Regions from separate parts of the Paraburkholderia sp. GAS42 genome, predicted to be linked through region 1. Evidence: riboswitches for the same ligand, from Rfam matches in the RefSeq annotation. Region 1 holds a riboswitch; each other region holds the start of a gene.
What was found. A riboswitch is a leader RNA that binds a small molecule or an ion and turns the genes downstream of it on or off. The one in region 1 is predicted to bind cobalamin.

Region 1 (7,773 bases):
GTCATGGGTCCTTCGGCAGCGCGCTTCGCGATTGTCGGACCTGACTGGTCGGGATCGTTGCCCGATGGCACGGTAGAAATCCGTTGCCCGACAAACCTGGTCTGGATGCTCGGACGCGTACTGATCGACGGCGCCGACGACATGGCGGAAGCGTGCGCCTTTCAGTCCCAGTTCACGCTACAGGCCACCGGAAAAAGCCGGTTACCGAAGGCGGTGGCCGACTACCAGGCATCGCCGCACAACGGCATCGGGTTCTTCGAAAATCTTGCAAGAGCGATGACCGACAATCCGCCGCCCGTGGTCGATGCAGGTCTCGTCGCGCAGTTCGCGCGCATCGGACTCGCGCGCGCCCGGCGCTTCGATGTGGAGTCCGCCAGCGAAGCGCGACTGGCAGGCTTAAACCGGGCGGCCGAAGCAGGAATGCAACTCATCGAAGGCCATACCCGCAGCCGTCGCGCGCTGCCGTGGTCGATCAACTACGCGGGCGGCCGTCTCGGCACCGACTACCTCGCGCGAGCCTGCACGGCGATGAAAGGCCTCGGCGCGCTTGCAAGCGACGAAGCGCTCTACGCGCTCGGCGACTTCGATGCCAGTGGCGAGCAACTCGACGGCGCGCGTCAATACGTGCTGCATTTTCCGGCCGGACACCTGCCGCCCGTCGATGCTTTCTGGTCCGTGTCGATCTACGGCAGCGACTTCTATTTCGCGGACAACCCAATCCGGCGCTACGCGATCGGCGACCGTTCGCGGGATCTGCGGTACGGACAGGACGGCTCGCTCGACATCTTCATTCAGCACAAGGCACCGCAGCAGGGTGTCTCGAACTGGCTGCCCGCTCCGTGTGGCCGTTTCTATCTGATCCTGCGTCTGTACCATCCGCGCAGGGAGATTCTGTCGCGAGACTACATCATTCCGGCTGTCCGGCGCGTCGACGAAACCGCCGCCGGATAACGAACGACGGCCTGTCTGATCCGCACAGACAGGCCGCGTTCCCTCGACGCCGCGCATTCCCCAGCGGCTTCCGGCGACGCCGTTCGCGCTGCCGTCGGTCAACGCGCACTGATGCGCGCCATGCAGGCCGGTGGCCGTTCGGGACGTCTGTGTGTTGTTGACATGACGCGCACCATCCGGTAGCCAGGCGTGTCGGTGTCGACGATGAACATCGTCGGTCCCGCGTCGGTCTGTGCCATCACGGCGCCGCTGTGATTGAATAGGCGAAGCGCGAAAACGCGCGTTTTGGTGATCACATCCATGACTGGGAATCCAACCCGTAACCCGCAGTTCGCGACAACGCTTGCTCATGGTCTCGAGTTGCTGAACTGCTTCAAGGTGGGCGAATCGATTCTTGGCAACAAGGAGTTCGCCGAGCGTACTGGTCTCTCGAAAGCCACCGTCTCCCGTCTCACGTACACGCTGGCCATGATCGGCTTTCTGCGCTACGACAACAGCGTGCGCAAATACCGGTTGGGGTCGGCGGCGGTCTCGGTGGGCTATCCGTTCCTGCAGGGCCTGCGAATCAGGGAACTGGCGCGGCCGCTGATGAAAGAACTCGCGGATACAACGCGCGGCTCGGTGTCACTCGGAATGCGCGACCGCACGCAGGTCGTGTACGTCGAGACTTCAAGGGGACATGACTCGCCGGCGTTTCGCCCGGATACGGGTGCTTCGCTGCCGGTTCTGGCGTCGGCGATGGGGCGCGCCTGGCTTGGACGTGCGGCGCCCGCACAGCGCAGCGCCGTGCTCGAACAGGTGCGCACGAGAGACCCTTTGCAATGGCAGACTTATCACGCATCGGTGGACGCGGCGCTGCGCGCGTTCGCGAGACGCGGCTTCGCCCTTAGCGAGGGCGACATCAAGCGCGACATTCACGCGGTCGCCGTGCCGATGCGCACACCGATCGATTCGGAAATCTTCGTGTTCAACTGCGGCGTGCCGCAGACTCAACTCGCCCGGCGCACATTAATCGACGAAATCGCACCGAAGCTGATGCACATGGTGGAGACGATCGAACACGAACTTGCCGCACAGCCTGACGCCACGCCCGTAGAGAAGGCCCTGAAACATCCATGAATCTGATCCCGAACAGGACTTGCCATGTTCGCGCCGCCTGACGACGATGACCGCCAGTTCGCCGTCACGCTGGCACGCGGACTCGAAATGCTGCGTTGCTTTTTGCCCGGCGAACGAATGCTGGCCAATCGCGACTTCGTCGAGCGAACCGGCCTTTCCAAAGCCACCGTTTCACGGCTTGCCTATACGTTGACGGAGCTCGGCTATCTGCGTCACGACGTGCAGGAGCGCAAATACCGGCTTGGAGGTGGCGTGCTGTCGATGGGGTATCCACTGCTTTCCGGCATGCGCATCCGCCAGATTGCGAGACCGTTCATGCGCGAACTCGCCCTCTCGATACGCGGTGCGGTGTCGCTCGGCATGCGGGACCAGGCGAACATGATCTACATCGAAAGCTGTTCAGCCGACAAACGCTCCGACGCGCGGCCCGACGTCGGAGCGATCCGCCCCGTTCTGCGCACGGCGATGGGACGGGCGTGGCTCGCCGCCGTGGCACCCGAGGAACGCGAAGTGGCGCTGAACCAGCTGAGGGTTGGCGTACCTGACCAGTGGCAGCAATATCGTTCGCAACTCGATCAGGCGATGCGTGACTACGCGGAACGGGGCGTGTGCGTGTCGTACGGCGACATGCAAAAAAATGTGTACGGCGTGGCGGTACCGGTGTGCGCGCCGGTCGATTCGGAAACGCTGGTGTTCAACTGCGCCGTGCGGGCTCACACACCGCAGGCGCGCGCGCTGCTCGACGACGTCGCGCCGCGTCTCATGATGATGGTCTCGAACATCGAGGCCGCCGCGGGTTTGCGATGACGTGACGTCGGGACTATCGCCACAACCCGCCGCCTCACCACAGCCCCGCGACGATATCCACGAACACGATCTTCACGATCGTCATCGCCGGAAAAATCATCGCGTAACCGATGTCAGGCTTGTCGCTAAAACGGCGGCTTACGGACAACTTGCGGCCCGGCCCCGCAGCCGTTAAGATGCGAACAATTCTTATTTACAAAGAGCCGATTTCCCGTGTTTTTCGTTGCGCAATCTATTGCGGCCGGGCCCGCGCGCGCGGGCGCCCGCGCAACATGAGGCCGCTGCTCGTTCGCCTGCATCGCTGGATGGGCGTCGCGACGGCGCTGTTCCTGTTCGTCGCCGGACTGACCGGCGCGGTGATCGCATGGGATCACGAACTCGACGCGGCGCTGAATCCATCGTTCTTCCACGCGCGCACGAATGGGCCGGCGCTGCCTTCGCTGGAACTGGCAAAGCGCATCGAGGCCGCCGATCCGCGCTTCGACGTGACGTATCTGCCGCTCGGCGTCGAGCGAGGCCAGACGTTGCAGATGATGGTGCTGCCGCGCACCGATCCGAAGACCGGCCAGCCTTACGCGCCCGGCTTCAATCAGCTTGCCGTCGACCCCGCCACCGGCGAGATTCAGGGCCGGCGCGAATGGGGCGCCGTTTCGGTCGCGCGACTCAACCTGATTCCGTTCATCTACAAGCTGCACTACACGCTGCATCTGCCGTTCATGGGCAGCTTCGACACGGGCACGTGGCTGATGGGCATCGTCGGCATTGTGTGGCTGTTCGATAGCCTGATTGCGCTCGTGTTGTCGTTCCCGAGCGTGAAGGCGTGGCGCAAGTCGTTTGCGTTTCGCGTGCGGCGCGGCGGCTACGCATTGACGTTCGACCTGCACCGCTCCGGCGGCGTCTGGATCTGGGGCGTGCTCGCGATCGTCGCGCTGACTTCGGTCTCGATGAATCTCTCCGATCCGGTGGTGCGCCCGATCCTTTCGACGGTGTCGACGCTCACGCCGACGCCGTTCAACAATCCCGAACTGAAACGTCGCGGCGAGCCCGGCAACGTATCGCTCACGGCTGAGCGCATCGTGCAGATGGCAGCGCAGGCGGGCCGCGAACGCGGGCTCAAGTCGCCGCCGGGCGCGCTGTATTACGTGCCGTCGTTTAATGCATACGGTGTGGGATTCTTCGCGCCGGGCCACGATCACGGCGACGCCGGTCTCGGCAACGCGTGGCTGTACTACAACGCGAATACCGGCAAGCTGGCAGGCGGATCGATACCCGGCAAAGGCTCGGCCGGCGACATCTTCATGCAGGCGCAATACCCGCTGCATTCCGGCCGGATCATCGGGATCGGTGGACGAATTCTGATGAGCTTCACCGGCATCGCGGTGGCGATATTGAGCGCAACCGGGCTGATGATCTGGCTGAAGAAGCTCGGTGCGCGCCGCCGTTCTGCGGCGGCTGCAGCTGCGGCGTCCCGCTCGGGCGTCACGCGGGAGTCTGCTGCGCAGTCCTGACCACGCAGCACAACACACGCTGTCGCGCGGACGGCTGCGAAGCTCTGTGGCTTGATACGCGGGCACGCCGTGCCGCCCTTCCACATGACGTAGCTATCGTCGACATCCAGGTCATCTCGTGTCTTCTGTTGCAGCATTCAAACTGATATTGCTCTCGCTCGTCGCGATCATCGGACTCGAGCTCCTTGCGAAACGTCTGCGTCTGCCGCCAGCCGCCGCGTTATTGGAAGTGTCGGCGCGGCTTGCGCGCGGCTGAGCGGCGAGCGGCTGGATACGCCAGAAGAAGACGGGGAGAAATGCAGGCAGTTGCAGGCTCAGGCCTTGCCTTCCGGCTGAACCGCCTGAGCCCGTATCAAACGACATCAAAGCGACATCAAAGCGACATCAAGGCAACGCGGATGTCCTGGCTTCGCCCGCGCGAAGTTGCGCGCGTTCGCTGCGTTCGACGAGCCAGCCGAACAGCAGCCCGATCGTCGTCCAGATGATCAGCTGCATGCCGATCGCCGCAATGCGGAAATGCCACAGCAGCGTGGCCGGGAAAGTCTGCGGCACCTCGTTGATCACCGGCATCGCGATCTGCACGGCCGCGATGATCGCGACATACACCCCACCGCCGATGATCGCCGCGTTCCACTGACCGAAGCGCGCAACCGCGCGTCGCCGCACCTTCAGCGAAAACACCAGCGCAACCAGCGATATCGCGATCATCAGGAAGAAGAGCCCGGTGCGCGGGCCGATCGTTTCGGGGTCGCCGATGGAAGGCGGATTAGCCGGATACTTGAGATTCGGCACGATCACGAGCGCGATAAACGCCGCCGCTGCGAGCATCGCGGACAGCGCCCGCGCGCCCAGCTTGCCGACGCGGCCATACGCATACGCGAAGGTCAACGCGAAGAGTCCGCCGAATGCCGCGCCGTACACGACCACGCCAGTCAACAGGCCGAGACCCGCCTGCGTTTCGCGGCTGACGAGTTCAGGCTCCGGCGCTTCGCCACGCGCCGCTGCGGCTTTCTCTTCGAATGTAATTGCCTGCTCGACCGCGGGTTCGCCGGCGAAGCGGGCGAATGCGAACGTGAGGAGTCCCGCGGCGATGCCTGCAAGCATGCCGCGTACCAACAGTTTGCCTACCATGTGTGCCCCCGTTAGTGGCAGGGGAAGCCGAGCAGATGGCGGCCGTCGTGGACGAATTCGTGAACCATCATGCCAGGGACGAGCGACGTCGCCCCTTGTTCAGCGCCGACAAAATACAGCGCAAGCAAAAGCAGCAGGCCGCCGAAGATGACCCACGGCAGCAGTTCGCGCAGGGGGATCAGTGCAGGTTGAGCGGCCGGCGTGAAAACGGTGTCAGTCATGATGAATCTCTCCAGGGGTTACGCGCCCCGACAGTCGACTAGAAAAGGGATGACTCGAAGCTCAGGTCTGGCTTTCGGCTCTATGCTGAGCCGATTACAGTGGCGCGACCGCGCCGGGCTTACACCGGCTTCCGCGCTTCGGTGACGCTATTCTACGCGCTAAACTTCGCCGCGCCAGCGTGATGAACGCTACGCCTCCGACAAAGGGACACGAGATGCAGACACGGTTGCTGCTGGTCAGCCACGCGGCAACGCGGGCGATGCGCGTGGGCGCTTTCCCCGCCGACGATCCGCTCGATGCGCGCGGCGTGGCCGAGATCGAGGCGTGGCGCGAGCGGGCGCAGAGCGTCGCTCAAGCCGCGCGCGTCTTTCGCAGCGACGCGACCTGCGTCCGCGAAATGGCTGAAGCGCTTGGGTTGAAGACGGAAGCCGCGCCCGCGCTGGCCGATGTCGATTGTGGCGAGTGGCGCGGCCGAAGGCTCAGCGATCTCGCCGCCGAAGAACCGGATGCGCTCGCCGCATGGACGCGTTCGCCCGACGCCGCGCCGCCTGGTGGCGAGTCCTTCAGCATGGTCCTCGCCCGCGTCGGCGCGTGGCTCGACGCGCTTCAGCCTGCACACGACGGCGACGCTTTAGTCGCGATCACGCATGCGGTGGTGATCCGCGCGGCGATCATTTACGCGCTGGGCGCACCGGCCTCAGCGTTCAGGCGGATCGAGATTGCCCCGCTGTCGATTGTCGAATTGCGGCGTTCGCGGGACGGAAGCTGGGCCTGGTGGCCGGGCTCCGCCTGAAATCTGAGGGGAGGAAGCAGAACTGCAGAAGAGAGAACATGCCTTCGTACCCGCTGGACGCTACGTCCGACGCGAGAAGCTGTACCGGATTGCCGGGATCCGCCACAGCCGCTCGATGTTCGCGCTGCGCTGCATGAAGAGCGTGCCTTCTGCAGATTGGGTAAGGTGGCGATAGCTTGACCTTCGCACCGCCCTGGCGCGCGGTGCCGCAATGTGGTGCGCCGCCCGTCAAGGCAACGGCCAGCAATTGTCACCGGCACCCCCACAGGCAAGCCCCGACGCTCATCGGCATGGAGCTTGCATAGCCGCTCGCATCGCGTCCCCCACGGACGCCCGACGAGCGGATCTCTCCCATGCTGCGCGACGAAGCGCCCTATAAGGCAATCCTCGATCACATTCGCTGGACCCCTGCGCCCGTACTGTACGCGCAGCGACATGGGCTGCTGGAACAGGACGCCGCCGTGTTCCCGACCTCCGCCGGCAGCGTCGAAAGCGCCGCTGCCGCGGCGTTTCCTCGAGCCGCCTGATGCATCGCGGAGGTTGTCGCGACCTGAGGAATTCCTTAGGCACATTTGAGGCGCGCCCGATTTCTGGCGCAGAGGCCGGCCTTTAGGCTCGCATGATGCACAACCCGAACGAAACGCCCGCGCGTACGACGCGCCCCGTCAGCCGCGCCGAACGCGGCATGGTCGCCACCGCGCATCCGCTTGCGACGCAGGAAGCGCTCGCCGTGCTGCGCGCAGGCGGCAGCGCAGTCGACGCCGCACTCACTGCCGCCGCGATGCTCAACGTCGTGCAGCCGCATATGACGGGCATCGGCGGCGACGCGTTCTGGATGATCGCGCCTGCCGGTGAAGCGCCGATCGGCATCGACGGTAGCGGGCAGAGCGCGCGACGCGCGACGCTTGAGCGCTTTTCAGGTCACACAGCACTATCGACACGTGGCGCGCTGGCTGCGTTGACGGTTCCTGGCGCGGTCGGAAGCTGGATGCTGGCGCGTGAGCGCTTCGGCAAATTGCCGCTTGAGCGCGTGCTCGCTCCCGCGATTGACTACGCGCGCGAGGGCGTCGCGGTCGGACGCGATCTTGCGCGCTGGTTTGCGGACGACGCCGAAGTACTGCGCGCCGATGCGGGCTGCCGTGCGACGTATTTCGATGAGCACAGTCACGTGCTGAAGGAAGGCGCGCGTCTCAGGCAACCCGCGCTCGCCGGAACGTTCGGACACCTCGTGCGTCATGGCCT
Region 2 (7,773 bases), on a different contig from region 1:
GTGATCGATGATGACGGCCTGCGTGCGCCGCTTCGCCTGGCTGCCTTCGCCCGGATCATTGACGATAAACGGATACAGATGCGGCATCGGCCCAAGAATGAGATCCGGCCAGCAGGTTTCGCTGAGCGCGACGCTCTTGCCCGGCAGCCATTCCAGATTGCCGTGCTTGCCGACATGAACGACCGCGTCGATACCGAACCGGTGACGCAACCAGAAATAGAACGCAAGATACGCGTGCGGCGGCACCAGATCGGCGTCGTGATAGCTTGCGTAATCGCCACCTTCGCGCGAACGCGCTGGCTGAATGCCAACGAACACATGGCCGCAACGCCAGCCCGCAATCATGAAGCGGCCACGACGGAGCGTCGGATCCTGTTCGGGCGTGCCCCAGCGCGCATTCAATGCATTGCGTACTTCAGCCGGCAACTGCTGGAACTGCACCAGATAATCGTCTAGCGCAAGGCTTTGCAGCGCCGGGCGCAGATCACGCACGACGGGGTCGTTCGTCACCCCTTCCGTCAGCGTGTGCATCAGCGCATCGCCATCGGCAGGTACAGTATCGACGCGATAGCCCTGCTCGCGCAGCATCGAAAGAATGCCTACGACAGATGCGGGCGTATCAAGACCCACGCCGTTGCCAATGCGGCCTTCGCTAACGGGATAATTCGCGAGAATCAGCGCGAGTTTCTTGTCGGCGTTTTCGATGCCGCGCAGGCGACACCAGCGCTGGCTTAGCCCGGCGACAAACCTGACGCGCTCAACGTCAGGCTGATAACGCACGACATCGACTTCGGTGTGCGGACAACGATACGCGAGCCCCTTGAAGCTGATCGCCCGCGTAATGATGCGGCCATCCACTTCGGGCAGCGCGATATGCATGGCGATATCGCGTGAATTGAGACCCTGGTTGTCCTTGAGCCAGTCATCGCGATTGCCGCCGCTCAGGATCACCTGCATTACCGGCGCGTCGCCGGCAAGCGCGAGTGGCTCAGGATCGTCGATGGCTGACGCGGCGAATGCCGTCGTGTTGAGCACCAGCGCCACGTTATGTTGCGCGCACAACCGTTGCACCACGTCACGACTCACGTCGTCTTTCAGCGACGTGATTGCGACCGGCAACGGATTAAGGCCTTGCGCATCGAGCGCGTCGATCAATGCATCGAACACGGCTGTATTCGCCGCCTGCAAATGCGCGCGATAAAACAGGATCGCGACCACCGGCGCATCGGCACGCCAGCGTGCCTGCCAGTCTTCGACCGTGGGAACGTCGCGCGCCGGATGGTAAAGCGCTGCGGCTGGCAACGGTTGCGGCAGCGGCGGCTCGTCGCCCCAGCCCAACGCGCGATGCGCGATGCAGCGCAGAAACCGCTCCGCATTCTGCGGGCCGCCCTCGCGGAGATAACGCCATAGCTGATGACACAGCGCAGCGTCGGCGGTGCTGCGTGCGAGCAGATTCGGGTCTTCCTGAAGATCGCCCGAGAACATCGCGAGCACCTGCTGTTTGCGCTCCGCCAGCGCAACGACCTGCTCGATGCCGTATGGCCAGTAAGCCTCGCCGCCGAGGTGATCGACGACGACGACTTTCGCGTGCTGCAACACGTCCTCGACGTAGAAATCGACCGACGCAGGTTGCCGGAGGAATGTGACATTCGCGAGCCTCAGGCTCGGGAAATCAGCGCCCAGACGCGGGAAAACGCTCGCGAGCAGCGACAGCGTCGTATCAGCGGAACTGAGCACGACGATATCCGCCGGTCGCTGATCGATCCGCATGACGCCGGCCGTATCGTCGACAAAGCCACCCGGCGTGGTGCGCAGCAGATGCATGTCGATTTACGCCTGTTGCACGACGTTGCGGCTGTCGCTCAGAGCGACATCGAGCGCCTGCTGCAATGCGGCCTGATCGAGGTCTTCGCCAATCAGTACAAAGCGGCTCGCGCGCGTTTCGTCGGCCTGCCAGCGACGATCGAAATAGCTGTCGAAGCGTCGTCCGACGCCTTGAATCACAAGACGCATTGCTGCGCCCGGCAATGCCGCGAAGCCTTTGACCCGGTAAATCGTGTGGCTTTCGACGAGGCCCTGCAGTGCCGAGATCGCCGCCTCACGCGACGAAACGTTCGCCTCGACCACTACCGAATCGAACTCGTCGTGATGATGATCGGCGTCGTCGGCGGAACCGTGATGGTCGTGGCGCAGATGAATGGTGTCTTCGGAAGCTGACTCAAGACCGAGCAGTGCGTGCAGATCGAGCTGTCCCATGTGTGCACGCACAACCTTCACCTGCGGCGGGATTTCTTCACGGATCAGTGATTCCACTTCCCTTTGCCCTGCCTCGTCGAGCAGATCCGTTTTGTTCAGAATCACCAGATCGGCCGCGGACAACTGGTCTTCGAACAGTTCGTGCAACGGCGACTCGTGATCGAGATTCGGATCGGCTTTGCGCTGTGCGTCGACCGCTAGCGGATTCTCCGCGAACTGACCACTTGCCGCGGCCGGACCGTCGACTACGGTCACAACCGCATCGACCGTGAAGCTGTTTTTGATCTGCGGCCAGTTGAATGCCTGCACGAGCGGCTTCGGCAACGCAAGACCGGACGTTTCGATCAGCACGTGGTCGATCTGGTCGCGGCGTTCGACGAGTTTTTCCATCACTGGAAAAAACTCTTCCTGGACAGTGCAGCAAAGACAGCCGTTGGCGAGCTCATACAACTGGCCTTCGGCTTCGCTGCCGTCTTCGTTACACCCGATGCCGCAGCCTTTGAGGATTTCGCCATCGATGCCGAGTTCGCCGAATTCGTTGACGATCACCGCGACGCGAAGGCCGCCCGCATGTTGAAGAATGTGCCGCAGCAAGGTGGTTTTGCCGCTGCCGAGGAAGCCCGTGACAATCGTGACGGGAATCTTGCGCGTCTGCATCCTGACTCCAGGGTGGTGGACTGTTGAGTAGATGGGGACGAAAAACGGCTTGCCCGGAGCAACCGGACATTCGATGAAATCGTGGTCGATACGCCGCATCCCCGCGGCGTTTGCCTGTTTTTCTCGGGCCGGTATCCGGGCTGACGAAATCGCCGCTTCACCTTCCCGCGCATTTGACACGTTGCGCAGTGGACAGATACAGGCACGCTGTAATGTGCATGTATTGAAGCCGGCTTTACATCGCTATTAAGCGATGCCTTCGCTTACCGTTGCGGGGGCAGCACAGGTTGGCCCGATCCGTGCAGGAAGGGCTCCCTGTTTCCCGTTTAACTGCGCGCACGGAGCGTGCGCGCGAGCACCAGAGTGCGTGCGAGTGTAGGCTTCGGCAGTGGCAACGTCAAGAAAGGGCCCGCGGCAAGGGCACTCCGGCGGGCTTTCAGGGAGTGCCTGTGATATCGTATGCGCGCGTTTGGTGCCCGCACACGCGTTCGCGTGTGCTGTTAAACGGGAAACAGGAAGCGAAGCGATTTGCTGAGCCTGTGCTGTCCCCGCAACGGTAAGCGGCCAGCGGATCATGCATCCGCACATGTCATTCAACGCCACTGCCTGCGCTGCGCAGGTGGGAAGGCGAACGGCATGCGGTCGTCAGCCCGGATACCGGCCAGACGCAAGGGGCGACCGTTGCGATCGCCGAACGCCCGATCCGCGGGGGACGGAATGAGGCGCCTGACGTGTGGCAACGCATGATTCATCTATTCGTCAAGCCGTCGATATGACGACTTCCAGGCTTTCCCTTCCCGACTGCACGCCGCGGCCTGCGCGCTGCTGCGCGCCGTGCCGCTCACTATGAGCCGCGCCTGGCTGATCGGCGCCGGTCCAGGCGACGTCGAGCTGATGACGCTCAAGGCGACGCGCGCGCTAGGCGAAGCCGACGTCGTGCTTGTCGACGATCTCGTGAATCCCGATGTGCTGCAATTCGCGCGTAAGGATGCGGAAATCGTGTACGTCGGCAAGCGCGGCGGGCAGCCGTCGACGGCGCAGTCTGGCATCGTCGAGGCCATGCTCGCGCATCTGCGCGCGGGGCGCAGTGTCGCCCGGCTGAAAGGCGGCGATCCGTTCGTGTTCGGGCGCGGCGGTGAAGAACAGCAGGCGCTGGCAGCCGTCGGCATTCACGTCGAAATCATCAACGGTATTACAGCGGGTATCGCCGCGCCCGCTGCGATCGGCATTCCTGTTACCCATCGCGATCATGCACAAGGCGTCGTTTTCGTCACCGGACACGGCGCGGGCAGCGGCGAGCCGGACTGGCGCGCGCTCGTCGCGACGCAGATGACACTGGTTGTCTATATGGGCATGCGTCGACTCAACGACATCGTCGCCGCGTTGCTGCAAGCCGGCATGCCAGCGGAAACGCCGTGCGCCGCCATCGAATCCGCCACGCGCCCCGAGCAGCGGCACGTGCGCGCGACGCTCGATACACTCGCCGCGAAAGTCGCAGAAGCCGGACTCGGCTCGCCAGCAATCGTCGTGATTGGCGGCGTGGCCGCGCTCGGCTTGCCGTATCTTCCAACTGGCAACAGCACATGAAAACGCTGACCGTCGGCATCGGAAGCAAACGCAACGCATCTGCGCAGCAGATCGAATCCGCCGTGCGCGCGGCGCTCGCGCTGGCCGGCCGTTCGCTCGACGAAGTGCTTGCGGCCGCAACGATTGATTCAAAAGCACGCGAACCCGGACTCGTCGAATTCTGCACGCGCCATGGGCTGCTGTTGCACACCTTTGCGCCCGAGCAGATCGACGCGCTAGGAGAACTGCCCACGCCTTCCGATACGGTCCGTGCGCATCTCGGCGTCGACGGCGTATGCGAACCGTGCGCACTTCTTGCATCGCCCGGCGCGAAGCTGATCGTCTCCAAAACCACGCTCGATGGCGTCACCGTCGCCATCGCATCCGCACACTGATTTCCACGCAACACGAACGCCTCCCGGCACCAGGACACGCCATGAAGACAGATCCCGAATCGCATCAACGCATGACGCAACGCCGTCGCGAGGGTCACGAGAAAAAGCAGGCTTCGGCCACGGTCGAAAAAGGCCTGCTGATCGTCAATACAGGCACCGGCAAGGGAAAAACCACCGCGGCTTTCGGCATGGCCGTGCGCGTGCTCGGGCACGGCATGAAGCTCGGCGTCGTGCAGTTCATCAAGGGCGCGCTGCACACGTCCGAGCGCGATTTTCTGGGCGCGCAGGCGCACTGTGAATTCATCACGATGGGCGACGGCTACACGTGGAATACGCAGGACCGCGACAAGGACATCGCGACCGCGCGCAAGGGCTGGGACGAAGCGCGCCGGATGATCGAAAGTGGCGACTATCAGATGGTGATTCTCGACGAACTGAATACGGTGCTGAAGTACGAATACCTTCCGCTCGACGAAGTGCTTGGCGTGTTGAACGCGCGTCCGCACATGGTGCACGTTGTCGTCACGGGACGTCATGCGCCCGACGCATTGATCGAAGCCGCCGACCTCGTCACCGAAATGCGGATCATCAAGCATCCGTATCGCGAGCAGGGTGTGAAGGCTCAACGCGGCGTGGAATTCTGAGCGATGTCCACGTGCCCCGCCCTGTTTATCAGTGCGCCGGCGTCGGGTCAGGGCAAGACCACGATTACGGCCGGCCTCGCACGCTATCACGCGCGGTTGGGGCGGCGTGTATGCGTCTTCAAGACCGGTCCGGATTTTCTTGACCCGATGATTCTTGCGCGCGCCAGCGGCGCGCCGGTGCAATCGCTCGACCTGTGGATGGTCGGCGAAAGCGCGTGCCGCGCACTGCTGGCCGAAGCGGCTGGAAACGCCGATGTGATCCTGATCGAAGGCGTCATGGGTCTTTACGACGGCACGCCTTCCAGCGCCGATCTGGCGACCACATTCAACGTGCCTGTCGTCGGCGTGATTTCGGCGAAGGCGATGGCGCAGACTTTTGGCGCAATCTCGTTCGGGCTCGCGAACTATCGGCCAGGCGTGCCGTTTCATGGCGTGTTCGCCAATCGCGTCGGTTCACCGCGGCATGCGCAGATGCTCGAAGAGGCATTGCCCTCCGGTCTGCGCTGGATGGGACACATCGCGAGCACGAGCGACATCGAATTGCCGGACCGGCATCTCGGTCTGCATCAGGCAGACGAAATCGCCGACCTCGACGCCCGCATCGATCGCGCGGCCGATGCGCTCTCGACGACGACGCTCGCCGAACTGCCGCCGCCGGTCGATTTTGGCGCGCCGGCACGCGAGGTGTTGCCGCGTTTGCTCGACGGCATGCAGATCGCCATTGCGCGTGATGCGGCGTTTTCGTTCATCTATCCCGCCAACGTCACGCTACTCGAAACGCTCGGTGCGAACGTCATGTTTTTTTCGCCGCTCGCCAATGAACCTGCGCCGGAAACTGCCGACGCACTCTGGCTTCCCGGCGGCTATCCGGAGCTGCATGCGCAGACGCTTTCGCGCAATACGCTAAGCGCCACATCGATTCGCGCGCACGCCGCTGCCGGCAAAACACTGATTGCCGAATGCGGCGGCATGCTGTATTTGCTGGATACGCTAACCGACACCAGCGGCGCACGCACACCGATGCTCGGCCTGCTGCCTGGCCACGCGACGATGCAGCCTCGTCTCGCTTCGCTTGGCATGCAGCAGATCAACGGCACGCACGGCGCGATGACCGGGCACACGTTCCACTACTCACATCTGGAAACCACGATGACGCCGCTAACGACAGCTGTCCGCGCGCAATCCGCTGCGCCGGGTGAAGCCGTGTTCCGGGCAGGCAATATCGTCGCGACGTACATGCACAGTTACTGGCCCTCCAACCCGGCTTTCACAGCAGCACTCTTTCATGGCGAAGCGTTTTAGCGATCCGGATCGCGCGGCCGTTTACCGCGCCATTCACGAGCGGCGTGACATGCGGCACTTTCTTGATGAGCCGGTCGATCCCGTCGTTTTGAAGCGTCTGCTGGACGCTGCACATCACGCACCCAGCGTAGGCTTCATGCAGCCATGGCGCATTGCTCGCATTACCGATGCTTCACTGCGCGTCGCGCTGCACGCCGCAGTGGAACGCGAGCGGCTCAACACCGCGGACGCACTCGGCAAGCGACGCGACGAGTTCATGAAGCTGAAGGTGGAAGGCATGCTCGAGTGTGGCGAGCTGCTTGTCATGGCGCTCATGGACGATCGCGAGAAACATATTTTCGGCCGACGCACGCTGCCGGAAATGGATCTTGCGTCTGTTGCCTGCGCGATCCAGAACATGTGGCTCGCCGCGCGCGCGGAAGGACTCGGGATGGGATGGGTCTCGCTCTTCGACGTCGACGAAGTGCGTGCGCTGCTGCGCATGCCGGCAGGTGCGCAGCCGGTCGGCATTCTGTGTTTAGGCCACGTCGATGCGTTTTACGATCAGCCGATGCTGGAAACCGAACGCTGGGCGTCGCGCATGCCGCTCGAAGAATGCGTGTTCGAGAACTGCTGGCCGGACAACGGCGAGCACGGCAACGACGACGGTAAAAGCAACTTCAACGACGGATAACGCTCACGCGATCGTCGCCGCCGCATCGCCCGACTCCACGTTGGCGGGCGGCGCACCAGTCAGCACCTTCAAACCAGCCGCCGAAAACGCCTCAGCAGGCTCTGGCGGCAACGCTGCATCGGTTACCAGCAGATCGAGTTCGTCTGGGTTGAACGCCCGCACCAGCGCGCTGTGCCCGAATTTCGCGTGATCCGCGGCCACGACGCGCTGCTCGGCCTGCGCAAACGCAGCCTGCGCGAACGCGGCATCCCACGGCAAGGAATCCATCAATCGGCCGTGG
Region 3 (7,773 bases), on a different contig from region 1:
GCCGAGGTGAGCCCGGTGCTCGCGGGTTTCATCGACATCGTGCGCGCGTATGTAGCGAACCTTGCGACGAATCCTGCGCTGAGCGCGGCCGCAGGGACGCAACGCGCGAAGCCGGCGCAGGCCCGCACACGCAGGCGCTGATGGTTTTTCGCGCGGGTGCCGCGAACGCATTGCCCGCCAGGCCGTCCAATCCATGCTGCAGGCGGCGTGTCGCGCCCGCGGTCGTTACCGATAAAGAATCCGCCGTTGAACCACCCATAAAAACACATGCTCATTCACCCCAATTTCGATCCCGTCGCCATTCACCTGGGGCCGCTCGCCGTGCGCTGGTACGGGCTCATGTACCTTGTGGCGTTCATTGCGGCGATTGTCGTCGGCCGGTTGCGGCTGCGTCTGCCGCACGTTGCTGCGCAAGGCTGGACCGCGAAAGATATCGACGACATGCTGTTCTACGGCGTGCTCGGTACGATTTTTGGCGGCCGGATCGGCTACGTGCTGTTCTATAAGGCAAGCTGGTACTTCGCGCATCCGCTCGACATCTTCAAGGTCTGGGAAGGCGGCATGTCGTTTCACGGCGGCTTCCTTGGCGTGACGCTCGCAATGACGCTCTTCGCGTGGCAACGCAAGCGCACGTGGCTGCAGGTCACCGACTTCGTCGCCCCGATGGTGCCGGCGGGCCTCGCGGCCGGGCGGCTCGGCAACTTCATTAATGGCGAACTGTGGGGCCGCGTGACGGACCCGAGCTCGCCCTGGGCGATGCTGTTCCCGGGCGCCGCAAACGAAGACGCGGGCTGGATGGCTACGCACCCGGACCTCGTGTCGCGCTGGCATCTCGCCGACGTATTCGCGCAATATCACATGCTGCCGCGTCATCCGTCGCAGTTGTATGAGATCGCGCTGGAAGGTGTCGTGCTGTTCTTCGTGCTGTGGTTCTTTACGCGCAAGCCGCGGCCGGTGGGCGCGGCGTCAGCGGTGTTTCTGATCGGCTATGGCCTTGCACGCTTCACGGTGGAGTTCGCACGCGAGCCGGACGATTTCCTGGGCCTGCTGGCGCTGGGGCTTTCGATGGGGCAGTGGCTGTCGCTGCCGATGGTGCTCGCCGGCATCCTCATGCTGCTGTGGGCGTATCGTCGCGGCCGACGCCAGCCGGAGCCGGTGGTGGGTACAAACTCACCTTCGGCGTAGCGGCCGGTTGAAAACAGAAAAGCCACGGCATGCCGTGGCTTTTCTGTTTCTACGCGCGCCTAAAACGAAAGCGCGTTACTTCATCTGCACAGAACCCGACACGTTGACGGTCACCGTCGATGTCCCACCTTCGAGCGGAATCGGCGCGGCAGCCTTCGCGTCGGCGCCTGCACGGGCGCTCATCATCATCATCGGACGCGGCATCACGCCGTTGTGTCCCACGTTGACCTCGCGAATCGTGTACCCGCTATAGCCAAACGCTTGAGCCGACGAGGTGGCCTGCTGACGGAACGATGCGATTGCCTGGCCGGTCAGCTTCTGTTCAGCGGCGCGCTGCGCTTCAGGCGACAACGAGAACGACACATTGCCGACCTGCATGACCGACGACAGCTGGCCTGCAAGCTTCGACGCCGCCGCGAAGTCGTGCGATTCGAGCTGCACTTCCGTGCGGCCGCGCCACGCGGAAATACGGCCGTCGCGGTCCGTCGACGGATAGATCGAGAACGCGCCGGTGCGCGCTGTCACGCCCGCGACGCCTTTGGCCTTTTGCAGCGCCGAGTCGGCGCGCTGGTTCAGCGTGCCCGTGAGCGAGCCGGGGTCGCTCGCTTCCTGTTCATAGAAGAGCGTGATGTTGACGACGTCCTGCGCCACATCGGCGCTGGCCTGCGCGGACAGCGACAGCACGCCCGACGGCGGATTCTGCACGAGCGTCTGCGCGAACGCATCAGTGGGTGCGAGCGAGAGGGCGAGCGGCGTCACGGACGCAAGAGCGAAGGCGAAAGCGAGTGCGGTTTTTCTGGTCATTTGAACGAGTTCCTTCTTCAACCGGTTGTGCACGACGGTCCCGGCAATAGCACGCCATTACGAACCGTCACGGCACGCGTCGTGCATCGAACTGGCACGGCGCTTGCGGAACTGTTAGGCGTCTGTCAGGCCGCCGGGTTCCCGCAAGCAATATTCGATTACACAAATCGCGTCCGCCGGCTCACACGAGGTGCTTCGTGATGAATCGCCATTCGGCTTCGGTCACAGGCGTGATCGACAGCCGGTTGCCTTTTGCGAGCACACGCATGTCCGCGAGTTCGGGATGCTCACGCAGCGTCGCCAGCGGGATCAGCGGAATCTTCTTCTTGAAGACGACATCGACGAGCGTCCAGCGCGGCGTCTCACGATCCGATTTCGGATCGTAGTACGGGCTCTTCGCGTCGAACTGGGTCGGATCGGGATAGGGTGTCGACGATACTTCCGCGATGCCAGCAATACCCGGCTCAGGGCAACTCGAGTGATAGAACAGCACACCGTCGCCGACCTGCATCATGTCGCGCATGAAGTTGCGTGCCTGATAGTTGCGCACGCCCGTCCAGGGCAGTGTGCGATGCGGGGCGTTGGCGAGATGATCGATGCTTGCTTCGTCCGGTTCGGACTTCATTAGCCAGTAGCGCATGAGTCGATATGAACGTCGAGAAGAAAGGGAGAGAGAAAGCGAAAGAAAGCGGAACTACAAACGGAAACGGCACCGGACGAGTGTCCGATGCCGTTGAATAGGTCCCCGCCATAGCCGCTAGGCCGGCATCCTGAACCGGGAGTTCAGAATTGGTCGCAGTTAGCCGCACTTCGGGTACATCAGACAGAGTGACGCGCACACCCGTGCTGCAAATTTCCGCAACCGTGCACATGGCATTGGTTCAAGGAATATATGACCTTGGCGAACCAGGCAGGGAAGCTGACTAAACTTTTTGAATCCAGACGCTCGCTGCAATCACAGCGACCTCACGAAGTACGTTGCGCTGAACTCGAAGACCGGTTACACAACCGGCCTTTAAAACAATCGCCCGTTAAAACTTTTACTGCACACCGTACTGCTGGATGACTGCGCCCAGCTGTTCGTTCATGGAGTGCATTGTACGCCGGATTTCTTCAGCGGGAAAAGATTCTCCGTGTCGCACACTGGCTTGCAGCTTAAGCAGTTCCGATGCCAGCGACAGCGCCGCCATCACGGCAATACGATCCTGCCCACGCACGTTGCTGCCCGAGCGGATCTTCGACATTTCCGCATCGACACGTGCCACTGCTTCAAGCAGCGCGCCTTCGGTTTCCGGCGAACAGGCGAGACGATACGGCTGGCCGAGAATCGAGACTTCGATCTGCTTCGTGGTCATGCATTTTCTCCGTGGCGGGTGACTTCGCGGCCGGCTTCCTGGTCGTGCTCTTCATGCGCCTCATGCTGCGAGGTCGCAAGCAGGTCGAGCTGGTTGTCCGGCTCGGCGTGCGACCGCGCGCGCGGGAGTTTTTCGAGGATGGCGTTCAGGCGAACCTGCGCGTCGTCGATCTTCGACGAGAGCGTGTCACGCTCCGCTTGCAGCGCGTTGCGCTCTTCGCGTGTCTGCTCGAGTTCAACGCGTATGGCTGCGCATTCTGCGCGCGCCTGGGCGAGTTGATCTTCGAGTGCGCGGCGCGCCTCGTGATGACGCTGGCTGATTTCGATCAGCCGGCCAATGTTTTGTGAGAGTGTTTCGAGTTCGTTGAGCATGTGCTGCGTCCTCTAAAGACACGGCATTCTAGCGCGGAATGTCGCAGGTTCCGACAATTGTCTCGTTTCGAGACGTAACAACACGGCTTTTTGCGAGTTTTATGCCTGCAAAACGCTGAAATCGTGCAAATGGCGCGCACGCGAATTGCAGTGAGCCGGGCTTTCTTGACGCTACAGCAGGTCGCTCCTACACTTGCGGCACTTTGGTGCCCGCGCGCGTTTTCATGTCGCGCAGTTAAACGGGAAACAGGGCGCGCGGCGATACGGCCGCGCTAACCTGTGCTGCCCCCGCAACGGTAAGCGACCGCGTTATTTCACGCAAGTCGATCCAGTACACGCCCTTAAAAAAGGCGCGCAATGCCACTGCGCATTCATGCGTGGGAAGGCGGATCGATGCGTCGCCAGCCCGGATACCGGCCAGAGGGAAGGACGTCGTTCGCACGCGGCAGGCAGCCTGCGCGTCGATGAACGGCCGTCCTGCTACGCAACGGCCTGCGGGGAAGCGGGCCGTGCACGCCAGCCACAGGAATTCATCCGATGTACACGCCCATCGCCCGCGCGGCGCTGCTCGCCTTGACCGGCCTGCCGCTTGCCGCACAGGCCCAGTCCGCGAAGACGGACGACGCACCGGCGTCCACCCAGAACGCGACGCCGTCCGCAGCGCCAGTGGTCACGCTGGCGCCAGTCGTGGTCACCGCGGCGCGCGGACCGCAGTCGCTCGCCGATGCCATTCCAGAGACCACGCGCTTCAACCCGCAGGACATCGCCGACAGCACCGCGCGCGATCTGCCCGGCCTGCTGCAACTCGCGCCCGGCGCACAGATTGTGCGCAATGGCGGCCCGGGTTCGTCGGCGAGTCTTTTTCTGCGAGGCGCTTCGGCGCAGCAGTCGCTCATTTTGATCGATGGCGTGCGCGTCGATTCGGTGAGCCTTGGCAACGCGCAGATCGAACAGCTTCCACTCGACCAGATCGATCACGTCGAGGTCGTCAACGGCAACGTGTCGGCGTTGTACGGATCGGGTGCGGTTGGCGGCGTCGTGCAGGTGTTCACGAAAGATGGCGGCAATCATCCGCCACGCTTCAATTTCTCCGTCGAATACGGCAGCTATCACACGCAGCGCCAGCAGGCCGGCGTGGACGGCGCGCTCGACAAGGACGGCAAGACGACCTTCAGCTTTTCGATCGCGCGCGCGAAGGACGACGGCTTCTCGTCGATCAATCCCGCGCTCGCGCCGGTCAACCCGAACGCGAACGGCTATCTGAACGAAAGCATCGCGGCATCCGTGCGGCACCGCTTCAACGAAAGCTGGGACGTGGGCGTGCGCTACTTCCAGTCGAACGGCAACGACAGCTTCGACAATCCGTTCAGCGCGCCCACCGATCTCAACAATCTGTACAGCAAGGTACAGCAGGCGTCGGTGTTCGCGAACGGTCGCGTGACCGACGGGTGGACGACGCACTTCATCGTCGCTGCGGGTAACGACCGCAGCACGACGGCCTTGAACGGCACCTACACCGACCACTTCAACACGGATAACCGTCAATACACGTGGCAGAACGATTTCACGTTCGCGCCGCAGCAGAAGTTTCAGCTCGGCTACGAGCATCTCGACCAGAGCCTTGATTCGAACGCCTACGCTGCGCCCGACCGTCACGTGAACTCGGGCTTCGCCGGTTATACGGGACGCTTTGGCGCCAGTCAGTTCCAGGCGAACGTGCGACGCGACCAGTACTCCGATTTCGGCGGCGCGAACAGTTACTATCTCGGCTACGGATACGATTTCACCGAACACTGGAAGGTGACTGCAAGCTGGTCCGATGCTTTTCGCGCGCCGACCTTCAACGATCTGTACTTCCCGTTCAGCGGCAATCCGTCGATCCAGCCGGAACGCAGTCATTCGGTCGAAGCGGCGTTGCAGTACGCGTCGAACGCGCTCGGCGTGATGAAGCTCACCGCATTCCAGACGCGCTATACGAATCTGATCGAGTATCAGCAGGTGAGTCCAGGTGAATTCGTTGCGCAGAACGTCGGGCAAGCGAAGGTGCAGGGCGTCGAGGGATCGTGGAGCGGGCATGTCGGCAAGACCGATGTGCGCGCAACCTTTACGGTCCAGAATCCCGTCGACGAAGACACGGACACCGATCTGAACCGGCGCGCGCGTCGCTTCGCCTCGTTCGCGGCGAATCGCGATATCGGCGGCTGGCGTGTGGGCGGCGAGTGGCTCGTGAGCGGCAAGCGAAACGATAGCGGCAATACACTTGCAGGCTACGGCGTCGTGAATCTGTCGGCGCGCTACACCATCACGAAGGCGTGGTACGTGGCCGCGCAGATCCAGAATCTTTTCGACAGGGACTATGAACTGGCGTACACGTACAACACCCCGCGACGCGGCGCGTATCTCACGCTCGGCTGGCAGCAGCAGTGACGCGCCTTGCGTTGCTGCCTCACAGGCTGAGTCGATATGTCGTCTGATTTCACCGCGATGAATCGCGCTGCGATGCGTTCCGTCACGGGTATGACCGCGAAGCGCGCCGTCTTGATCTGGTGCGGTCTCGGCATGCTGGCGCTTGTTGTGTTCATTGCGTCGCTCGCGCTTGGCAGTGTCGCAGTCGGGCCTCTGCGTGTGCTTGCTGCGTTGATGCCGTGGCATGTGAGTGAATTTTCGTCGTCGCTAACGTCATCGTCTTCGTCGTCGTCACCGGATCTCGCGATCGAGATCGTTCGCACGCTGCGCCTGCCGCGTGCGCTGGCTGGCTTTGCGTGCGGCGCGTTGCTCGCGATTGCCGGCGCGCTGCTGCAGGTGTTGCTGCGCAATCCGCTGGCAGAGCCGTATGTGCTTGGCGTATCGGGCGGTGCGGCGAGTTTTGCGCTCGTCGCGATGATTGCCGGATGCGCATGGTGGATCGTCGATGCCAGCGCGTTCACGGGTGCGTTCGTGTCGATCCTGCTGGTGCTCGGCCTCGCGCGTCGTGAATTGTGGCGCGGTGAGCCGCAGGATGCGTCGCCGCGTCTGTTGCTGACCGGCGCGGTGATCGCGGCGGGTTGGGGCGCTGTCATCACATTGCTGCTGAGCGTTGCGCCCGAAAGCCGTCTGCGCGGCATGTTGTTCTGGCTGACCGGCGATCTCAACGGCGGCGGCATGCCGTGGGTTGCGCTTGTTGCACTGCTCGTCGCGCTTGTGTCGATCGTGCCCGCCGCGCCGCAACTGAACGTGCTGCTGCGCGGCGATGCGGCGGCGCAGGCGCTTGGCGTGCCCGTCATACGCGTGCGGCTTCGTGTGTATCTCGTGGCGTCGCTCGCGGCTGCGGCTGCGGTAACGACGGGCGGCACGATTGGCTTCGTCGGACTCGTGGTACCGCACATGCTGCGACTGTGCTTCGGCAACGACCAGCGCATGTTGCTGCCCGCTGCCGCGCTCGCGGGTGGCTTTGCCGTCATGGGAGCCGACCTCGTCGCGCGAACGGTCATCGCACCCGCGCAGTTGCCGGTTGGCGTGATCACGGCGCTGGCGGGCGTGCCTGTGTTCCTCTGGATGCTATTGCGCAGGCGATGATGATGAACGCACGCGTTCCCGCTACTCCGGCACTTTCCGCGCAACGCGTCACGCTGCGCGCCGGCGCTCGCACATTGCTCGACGATTTCACACACACGTTCTATCCCGGCGAAGTGTGGTGCATCGCGGGTCCGAACGGCGCGGGAAAAACCACGCTGATTTCTGCGCTGGCGGGTCTGCTCGAACCGTCGAGCGGTCACGTCGAAGTCGACGGCATGCGCATCGACGCGTGGTCGCCGGTCGAGCTTGCGCAGCGTCGCGCGCTGATGCCTCAAGGCGAGCGTGACGCGTTCAGCGCGAGCGTCCTCGACATCGTGATGCTCAACCGTTTTCCGCATCTCGCAGGCTGGGGCTGGGAACGTGCGGAAGATCGAGCGGCTGCACACGCCGCGCTCGATACGCTCGGTCTCACCGCGCTGCAAACGCGCGACGTGCTGTCGCTCTCCGGTGGTGAGCGGCAACGTGTGGCGCTTGCCGCGGTGCTGTGCCAGGACGCGCCGCTG
Region 4 (7,773 bases), on a different contig from region 1:
GCTTGCATTGCAGCGGCTTCCTGTTTTGCGTTCCAGTTGCGTCTAACTGGAATCAGTTCAGGAAAGCCGCGGCGGTCCTAAAATGCCTCCGCGCGGCTAAGGAAACCGTCGCTCCGCTTTCGCGTAAAGCGACGAATTGCTGAACGCGTCCGCGTCCAGAACACGCCCGACCAGAATCAGCGCAGTCCGCTCGATCTGCGTGCCCTCCACCTTCCCACAGATATCCGCGAGCGTCCCGACAACACGCTCCTCATCCGGCCAGCTCGCGCGATAAATCACCGCGACCGGACAATCCTCGCCGTAGTGCGGCGCCAGTTCATCGACGATACTCGCCAGATGTCGCACGCCAAGATGAATCGCCATCGTCGCGCGATGCTGCGCGAGATCGCCTAGCGCCTCGCCTTCGGGCATGCTCGTTTTGCGCGCGTAGCGCGTCAGGATCAGCGTCTGCGAGACATCCGGCAATGTGAGTTCAACGCCAAGCGTCGCAGCGCAGGCCGCGGTGGCCGTTACGCCCGGGACAATTTCATAGGGAATGTTCAGCGCGCGCAACCGGCGGATCTGTTCGCCGATTGCGCCGTACAGTGAAGGATCACCCGAATGCACGCGTGCAACGTCCTGCCCCTTTGCGTGTGCTTCTTCGAGTAGCGCGATGATCTCGTCGAGATTCAGGTCCGCCGTATTCACGACCCGTTCAGCAACGTTGCCCGCCAGCACCGCCTCAGGAACCAGCGAACCCGCGTAAAGAATCACGGGGCATCGATGCACGAGCTTTTGTCCCTTCACGGTGATCAGTTCAGGATCGCCCGGCCCCGCGCCAATAAAAAATACGGTCATCTACTACTCCATCATTCGATTTGCGCGAGAGGCACTGTGACGCCTTTCACGAGGACAACGCTTCCAGCGCGGCCAGCAGTTCAGCGGGCGTGTCGAATTCGCGATCGACATCGGCCAGCGCCGGACGACGCAGCATGACCACCGGCAACCCAAGCCGGCGCGCCACGACAAGCTTCGCCTCCGTCGCCTTACCGCCGCTATTTTTGCTGACGACCACATCGATCCGATGCTCGCTAAAAAGCGCGCTTTCGCCCTCGACGCTAAATGGCCCACGTGCATCCATCACACGCGAACGGACGGTGCCGGGTTGTGTTTCGAGGCATCGTACGATCCAGAACTGATGCGCCGGTATTTCGTCGAGATGCGCGAGCGGCTCGCGCCCTAGCGTAAACAGCGGCCGCGAGAATGGCGCGAGCGCCGCGACAATGCCCGCCCAGTCATCGACCATGCGCCAGTCGTCGCCGGCCTGCGGTTGCCACGGCGCGCGACGCACCGCCCAGCACGGGACACCCGTCGCGCGGCTCGCCGACGCCGCGTTCGCACTGATCTGCGCTGCGTACGGGTGCGTCGCATCCACGAGCAGCCCGATCCCTTCCTCGCGCAGGTAGCGCGCGAGACCTTCCGCGCCGCCAAACCCGCCTACGCGCACGGCGCACGCAAGATCAACCGGTACCTTGCCGAGACCGGCGAGGCTATAGACATCCCGCAGGCCGAGCTCTCGCGCAATCTGCATCGCATCGCCGGTGCCACCCAGAAGCAGGATGCGCGTCATTGTGCGACGCCCACGATATTGCCCTGACGATCGATCGCGAACATCTCGACTTTCACCTCAGCCGGCACGATGTCACGCGCGACCCCTAGCGCGCGAGCGCAGACGATATCGCCAAGCGCCACGCCTCGATCGCGTGCAATCGCCATCGCCTGCTGGCTCGTATTCGACGCACGGATCGCCTCCTGCAAAGCGGCGTCGGCGCCATGTTCCGCGGCCCAGCTTGCGAGCTGTTCAAGATCGATACTGGAATTGCGGCTGTGCAGATCGAGATGTCCGGCAGCAAGTTTGCTAAGCTTGCCGAACCCGCCGCACACGCTCAATCGCTCGACAGGCGCGCGACGTAAATGCTTTAGCACCGCGCCAACGAAATCACCCATTTCGATGAGCGCGATATCCGGCAGGCCATAGTGCGCACGCATTGCGTCTTCACTGGTGTTACCGGTGCACGCGGCGATATGCCGGTAGCCATTTGCGCGTGCGACATCGATGCCTTGATGGATCGACGCGATATACGCCGAGCACGAAAACGGCCGGACAATCCCTGTGGTCCCAAGAATCGACAGACCGCCGACGATGCCGAGCCGGGGGTTCATCGTTTTCAGCGCAAGCGCTTCGCCGCCTTCGACGCCAATCGTGACGTCGAAGCCACCCGCATAGTCGTGCTCGACCGCGAGTTCGGTGAGGTGCTGCGTCATCATCTGGCGCGGCACGGGATTGATCGCCGGTTCGCCGACCGCCAGCGTAAGGCCAGCGCGCGTCACCGTACCCACGCCCGGCCCCGCGAAAAAACGCACGCCTGGTTGCGCGCGCAACTGAACGCGCGCGAACACCACCGCGCCGTGCGTTACGTCGGGATCGTCGCCGGCATCCTTGATCGTGCCTGCTTCCGCGCCGCCGTCGTCTGTCAGGCGGCAGAACACGAGCGGCATCGGCACGTGCTGGCCCTTCGGCAACACGATATCCGCGACATCGGATGCCACGCCCACGAGCAGCAGACGCGCAGCGGCAAGCGAGGTCGCCGTCGCACAACTCCCGGTCGTGTAGCCGCTACGCAGGGGCGCGGGCTGTTCGGGCGTTTCGTCGCGCATTATGGTTTGCCGGTTTCGAGCAGCGTGATCGGCAACGCCTGGCGCCAGGTGTCGAAGCCGCCAAGCGGCTGGGCCTGCGCGACACTAATGCGCGTCAATGTGCCGCCGTGCTGTTCGCGCCATGCGACCAGCGCGGCCTCGCTCTGCACCGTCACCGCATTGGCGACGAGCCGCCCGCCGCTACGCAGTTGCGCCCAGCAGGTGTCGAGTACGCCAGGCACCGTGACGCCGCCGCCGATAAAAATCGCGTCAGGCGCAGTCAGGCCATCAAGCGCATCCGGCGCCTTGCCCGCGACGATCTGCAAGCCCGGCACGCCAAGGGCGTCGCGATTGTGTTCGATGAAACGCTGCCGTTCGGGTTGCGCCTCGATGGCGATGGCCCGGCAGGATGGGTGCGCGCGCATCCATTCGATCCCAATCGAGCCGCAACCCGCGCCCACATCCCAGAGCAGTTCGCCCGGCTTTGGCGCGAGGCGTGCGAGCGTGATCGCACGGATATCGCGCTTCGTCAACTGCCCGTCGTGCAGCCAGGCTTCGTCTGGCAAGCCGCTCGTGAGCGGCAGCGGTTGCGCTTCCTGCGAAACGCGACATTCGATGGCGACAAGATTCAGCGCAGCCACTTCGCTCGCAGTCCATGCGTCGGCGCGTGCATCGATCCGCCGTTCCGACGCGCCCCCCAGGTGCTCCAGCACGATCATCCGGCTCGGACCAAAACCGCGTGCGGTCAACAGTGCGGCGATGGCGGCGGGCGTGCGGCCGTCGCTGCTCAGGACGAACAGCCGCGTATCACGATGCAGATGCGCGTTAAGCGTCGCGAGCGGCCGGCCGACAAGCGAGACCATCGCGAGATCCTGCAGCGGCCAGCCAAGCCGCGCCGCCGCCAGCGACAACGACGAAGGCGCCGGCAGCACGCGCATTTCGTCGGCGGATACCTGACGGGCGAGCGTTGCGCCGACGCCGAACAGCATGGGGTCCCCGCTCGCGAGCACGCAGATGGATGCATTCGGGCCGCGATGCGCGAGCACCGGCGCCAGGTCGAACGGACGCGGCCACGGCTCGCGTCGCGCGCGCAGCCGCGGCGGCAGCATCGCGAGGTGACGCTCACCGCCGTACACCACTGACGCGTCCAGCAGCGCACGCCGCGCCGGCCGTCCCAGACCGGCAAAACCGTCGTCACCCATTCCCACTACGGTCAGCCACGCCCGCATGCGACCATCCCCATTCTTGAGTCCCGATATGACTGCTGCGGCGCACCAGGCAAGGCCGCAGCGTACTTGTGCTGTGCGAAAAAAGGCATAATACAGCCTCGCCGGTGCCCTTCGGGGCCGAAGAGGGAACACAGATCGTCTGTGGCTGCCCCCGCAACTGCATGCAGCGAGTCCGCGCCTCACCTGTGCCACTGGTTCGACCGGGAAGGCCGGCGCGGACCACGACCTGCCAGCCAGGAGACCTGCCGGTGAGACTTGTTCGTGCCAGCCAACGTCGGGCGGGGTGTACCGATGCCGCAGCATTTCCCCCTTTGCGGGGTGCTCGGGCCGTCGCGCGGCGCACAACCCGGTGACCTCTTGAACCACGTTTCGTCTTTCTTCGCTCCGATTGCCGCATTGCGCCCTTCGGCCTGCCCTGGGCTGTTTCGCATCGTGCAGGCGCTTGACGGCGGCCTCTGCCGGCTCAAGCTGCCTTGCGGTGAATTGAGCGCGGAACAGGCGCGGGCTATCGCAGATGCGGTCGACGCGCATGCGTCGGGCGTGATCGAGGTGACGAACCGCGCGAACCTGCAACTGCGTGGCGTGCGCGCGGGCCACGAAAACGCGCTGATCAAGCGCTTGCTGCATGCGGGACTCGGGCCGCAAGGACCGTTTGCCGACGATGAAACGAACCCGGTCGCGCGCGACGACATCCGAAATCTCATGGTCAGTCCGCTTGCGGGCCGCGATCCACACGCGCTCTTCGACATCACGCCGCTTGCGTCGCAGATTCTCGCGCTGTTGCAAAACGATCCGCGTTTTACGGCACTTTCACCCAAGTTCGCGCTGATGCTCGATGGCGGCGAGCGCCTCGCCATGCTCGACCATCCGCACGATATCTGGCTTGCTGCAGTGCAGGATCTCGACGAAGTGCGTTTTGTTTTTGGGCTTGCGGGTTGTCCGCCGGTCCGCACCAACGTGCGCGAGAGAAGCGAAGGCCCGGCGTCGAAAGCGCTGGCTTCCGTTTTGCCGCACCAGGTTCCTCCGCTGGTCGACGCACTGCTGCATACGTTCCTCGACCTCGCTGCGCCCGACGATTCCCGCATGCGTGATGTGCTCGCTACACACGGTGTCGCGACTGTTTTGCAGCGTGCACAGTCCAGAGTCGATTTCACTCTTGCGCGGGATATTCGTTCAGATGCATGGTGCCGCATCCCTACAGATGAGTCATCAAGACTCGGCTCGCACCCGCAAATCAACGCCGGCCTTTCATACGTCGGCGGCCAGCCAAAGCTTGGACGCATCGATGTTCCGATGCTCAAAGGCCTTGCCCAGCTTGCTAGCGAAGTGGGCAGCGCAACGCTTCGCATGACGCCATGGCAAGGCGTGCTCATCCCGGACATCGTCAGTGAGAATACACCTCAAGCGTTAAAACGACTTGAGTCACTAGGACTCGCTGTCAGCGCATCCGATCCGCTCACGCACCTGATCGCCTGCACGGGTTCTCAAGGCTGCCTGAAGGGAATGGCCGACACCAAGGCCGATGCCCTGCTGCTTGCCGCGCGTCTGCCCGCTCACGTCGACGTGCATCTCAGTGGCTGTCCACGCTCGTGCGCTGCCGCCCATTGCGCGCCGTGGACGCTGCTCGCCGTTGCACCCGCTCATTACGATCTTTATCGACGCGACGGCACGCCTGGTTTTGGCGAGCGTGTCGCACAACACCTGACGATCGAACAGGCCGCCGATTCGCTTGAACGCCTGACCCGGAGATCATTCGATGCTTGATTACATTCGCGACGGTCGGGAGATCTATCGCCAGTCTTTCGCGACGATCCGCGCGGAAGCCGACCTGAGCCACATTCCCGCCGACCTCGAAAAGCTCGCGGTCCGCGTGATCCACGCGTGCGGGATGGTCGACATCGTCGACGATCTGCAGTTTTCCACGGGTGCCGGCGTGGCCGGCCGCGCGGCGCTGCTGCGCGGCGCACCGATTCTCTGCGATGCGCGCATGGTTGCCGAAGGCGTCACGCGGGCACGCCTGCCCGCGGACAATCCGGTCATCTGCACGCTTGGCGATCCTTCCGTGCCGCCCATGGCGCTCACGCTTCACAACACTCGCTCAGCGGCAGCGCTAGAGCTGTGGCGACCGCATCTGGAAGGCAGCGTGGTGGTGATCGGCAACGCGCCGACGGCCCTCTTCTATCTGCTCGAGATGCTTGACGCCGGCGCGCCGAAACCCGCATTGATCCTCGGATTCCCGGTGGGTTTCGTCGGTGCGAAAGAATCGAAGGCGATGCTCGCGGAGAACAGCCGCGGCGTGCCGTTCGTGATCGTCGCGGGACGGCGCGGCGGCAGCGCAATGGCGGCCGCTGCGGTTAACGCGCTTGCCTCGGAGGAAGAATAAATGACGGTGCGTGGACGTCTCTTTGGACTCGGCGTCGGCCCCGGCGACCCGGAGCTGATCACGCTGAAAGCGGTGCGACTGCTCAAGGCGGCGCCCGTCGTCGCGTACTTCGTGGCGAAGGGAAAAAAGGGCAACGCGTTCGGCATCATCGAAATGCATCTCGACGAAACGCAGCTCCGCCTGCCGCTCGTCTATCCCGTGACGACCGAAACGCTCGCGCCGCCGCTGTCGTATGAAACAGTCATCGCCGACTTCTACGACACCGCCGCCGACATCATCGCGAACCATCTTGACGCAGGCCGCGATGTCGCCGTGATCTGCGAGGGCGACCCGTTCTTTTACGGCTCGTACATGTACCTGCACGACCGGCTGGCAAGCCGCTTTGAAGCGGAAGTCGTGCCCGGCGTGTGCTCGATGCTGGGCGGCGCGGCGATACTCGGCTCGCCGCTCGTGTATCGCAACCAGACGCTATCGGTGCTTTCCGGGGTCCTGCCTGAAGACGAACTGAAACGTCGGCTCGCCGATGCCGATGCCGCGGTCGTGATGAAACTCGGCCGCAATTTCGACAAGGTGCGCCGTGTGCTCTGCGAACTGGGCCTTGAAAAGCGCGCGCTATACGTTGAGCGCGCAACGATGACGAATCAGCGGGTCGTGCCGCTTGCAGAAGTCGATCCGATGGCGTCGCCGTATTTTTCGCTGCTCGTCGTGCCGGGGGAAAAATGGCGCGGATGAATGCTATCGCGCCCGCGATCGTGATCCTCGGCACCGGCGCGCTCGATACGGCGCGCCGCATCCAGGCGCGTTATCCGGACGCTCAGGTGCATGGGCTGGCAGGACGCGCCGAAGCCGACGTTGCGTATAGCGAACTCAGCGCGCATCTGCGTGACCTCTACGCACGCGGCACGCCGCTCGTCGCGTTGTGTGCGGCGGGCATCGTGATCCGCTGCATCGCGCCGCTGCTGTCGGACAAGGGGGCAGAGCCGCCGGTTCTTGCAGTAGCCGAAGACGGCAGCGCCGTCGTGCCGCTGCTTGGCGGTCTGGCTGGCGTAAATACGATGGCGCGGGAAATCGCCGAAGCCCTGAAGGTTGCGCCCGCCATCACCACAAGCGGCGAATTGCGTTTCGGCACGTGCGTGCTGAATCCGCCAGACGGTTACGCGCTTTCGAGTCTCGCGCAGGGCAAGCGTTTCGTGTCGGACCTGCTTGCAGGCGAAAGCACGCGTATAGAAGGCGCCGCGCCGTGGCTCGACGATGCGCAGTTGCCGCGCTCGACAGCGGCGCGACGCGCGATACGCGTCACGCCGGAAGCATGGGATGGCCGCGCGGACGAGCTGCTGATTCATCCGCGCAGTGTCGTCGCTGCAGTCAGCGCGCTCGATGAACGCGTCGCGGAGCGCGTACGTGAGGCACTAGACGCGAACGGGATCGCCGCGTTATCGCTGGCCGCACTGCTCGCGCCCATCCAGCGCGCGGGCGATGACGCCT

Region 2: another riboswitch for cobalamin. It lies ahead of cobW (cobalamin biosynthesis protein CobW); the one in region 1 lies ahead of P3T16_RS24555 (CbtB domain-containing protein).
Region 3: another riboswitch for cobalamin. It lies ahead of P3T16_RS20895 (TonB-dependent receptor plug domain-containing protein); the one in region 1 lies ahead of P3T16_RS24555 (CbtB domain-containing protein).
Region 4: another riboswitch for cobalamin. It lies ahead of cobG (precorrin-3B synthase); the one in region 1 lies ahead of P3T16_RS24555 (CbtB domain-containing protein).

The regions. Positions count from the first base shown of each region.
Region 1 covers NZ_JBNDML010000018.1:58,387-66,159, forward strand. Annotated here, with positions in the region: gene P3T16_RS24520 (DUF1254 domain-containing protein) at 1-951, shown strand, start outside; gene P3T16_RS24525 (hypothetical protein) at 1,050-1,253, opposite strand; gene P3T16_RS24530 (IclR family transcriptional regulator) at 1,252-2,070, shown strand; gene P3T16_RS24535 (IclR family transcriptional regulator) at 2,095-2,877, shown strand; gene P3T16_RS24540 (PepSY-associated TM helix domain-containing protein) at 3,150-4,385, shown strand; gene P3T16_RS24545 (hypothetical protein) at 4,504-4,641, shown strand; gene P3T16_RS24550 (CbtA family protein) at 4,770-5,516, opposite strand; gene P3T16_RS24555 (CbtB domain-containing protein) at 5,528-5,737, opposite strand; cobalamin riboswitch at 5,779-5,921, opposite strand; gene P3T16_RS24560 (histidine phosphatase family protein) at 5,953-6,531, shown strand; gene P3T16_RS24565 (hypothetical protein) at 6,885-7,058, shown strand; gene ggt (gamma-glutamyltransferase) at 7,154-7,773, shown strand, end outside.
Region 2 covers NZ_JBNDML010000015.1:102,640-110,412, forward strand. Annotated here, with positions in the region: gene cobN (cobaltochelatase subunit CobN) at 1-1,824, opposite strand, end outside; gene cobW (cobalamin biosynthesis protein CobW) at 1,831-2,913, opposite strand; cobalamin riboswitch at 3,023-3,291, opposite strand; cobalamin riboswitch at 3,367-3,593, shown strand; gene cobA (uroporphyrinogen-III C-methyltransferase) at 3,760-4,500, shown strand; gene P3T16_RS22025 (cobalamin biosynthesis protein) at 4,497-4,874, shown strand; gene cobO (cob(I)yrinic acid a,c-diamide adenosyltransferase) at 4,916-5,518, shown strand; gene P3T16_RS22035 (cobyrinate a,c-diamide synthase) at 5,522-6,820, shown strand; gene bluB (5,6-dimethylbenzimidazole synthase) at 6,804-7,493, shown strand; gene P3T16_RS22045 (DeoR/GlpR family DNA-binding transcription regulator) at 7,497-7,773, opposite strand, start outside.
Region 3 covers NZ_JBNDML010000014.1:73,556-81,328, forward strand. Annotated here, with positions in the region: gene P3T16_RS20860 (LysR family transcriptional regulator) at 1-141, shown strand, start outside; gene lgt (prolipoprotein diacylglyceryl transferase) at 268-1,185, shown strand; gene P3T16_RS20870 (SIMPL domain-containing protein) at 1,261-1,989, opposite strand; gene P3T16_RS20875 (EVE domain-containing protein) at 2,171-2,629, opposite strand; RNA gene ssrS (6S RNA) at 2,728-2,909, opposite strand; gene P3T16_RS20885 (cell division protein ZapA) at 3,030-3,344, opposite strand; gene P3T16_RS20890 (ATPase) at 3,341-3,715, opposite strand; cobalamin riboswitch at 3,903-4,151, shown strand; gene P3T16_RS20895 (TonB-dependent receptor plug domain-containing protein) at 4,253-6,142, shown strand; gene P3T16_RS20900 (FecCD family ABC transporter permease) at 6,179-7,270, shown strand; gene P3T16_RS20905 (ABC transporter ATP-binding protein) at 7,270-7,773, shown strand, end outside.
Region 4 covers NZ_JBNDML010000015.1:89,096-96,868, forward strand. Annotated here, with positions in the region: gene cobM (precorrin-4 C(11)-methyltransferase) at 97-837, opposite strand; gene P3T16_RS21960 (cobalt-precorrin-6A reductase) at 884-1,609, opposite strand; gene P3T16_RS21965 (cobalt-precorrin-5B (C(1))-methyltransferase) at 1,606-2,697, opposite strand; gene cbiE (precorrin-6y C5,15-methyltransferase (decarboxylating) subunit CbiE) at 2,697-3,905, opposite strand; cobalamin riboswitch at 3,991-4,169, shown strand; gene cobG (precorrin-3B synthase) at 4,263-5,669, shown strand; gene P3T16_RS21980 (precorrin-8X methylmutase) at 5,662-6,288, shown strand; gene P3T16_RS21985 (precorrin-2 C(20)-methyltransferase) at 6,289-7,020, shown strand; gene cobJ (precorrin-3B C(17)-methyltransferase) at 7,008-7,773, shown strand, end outside.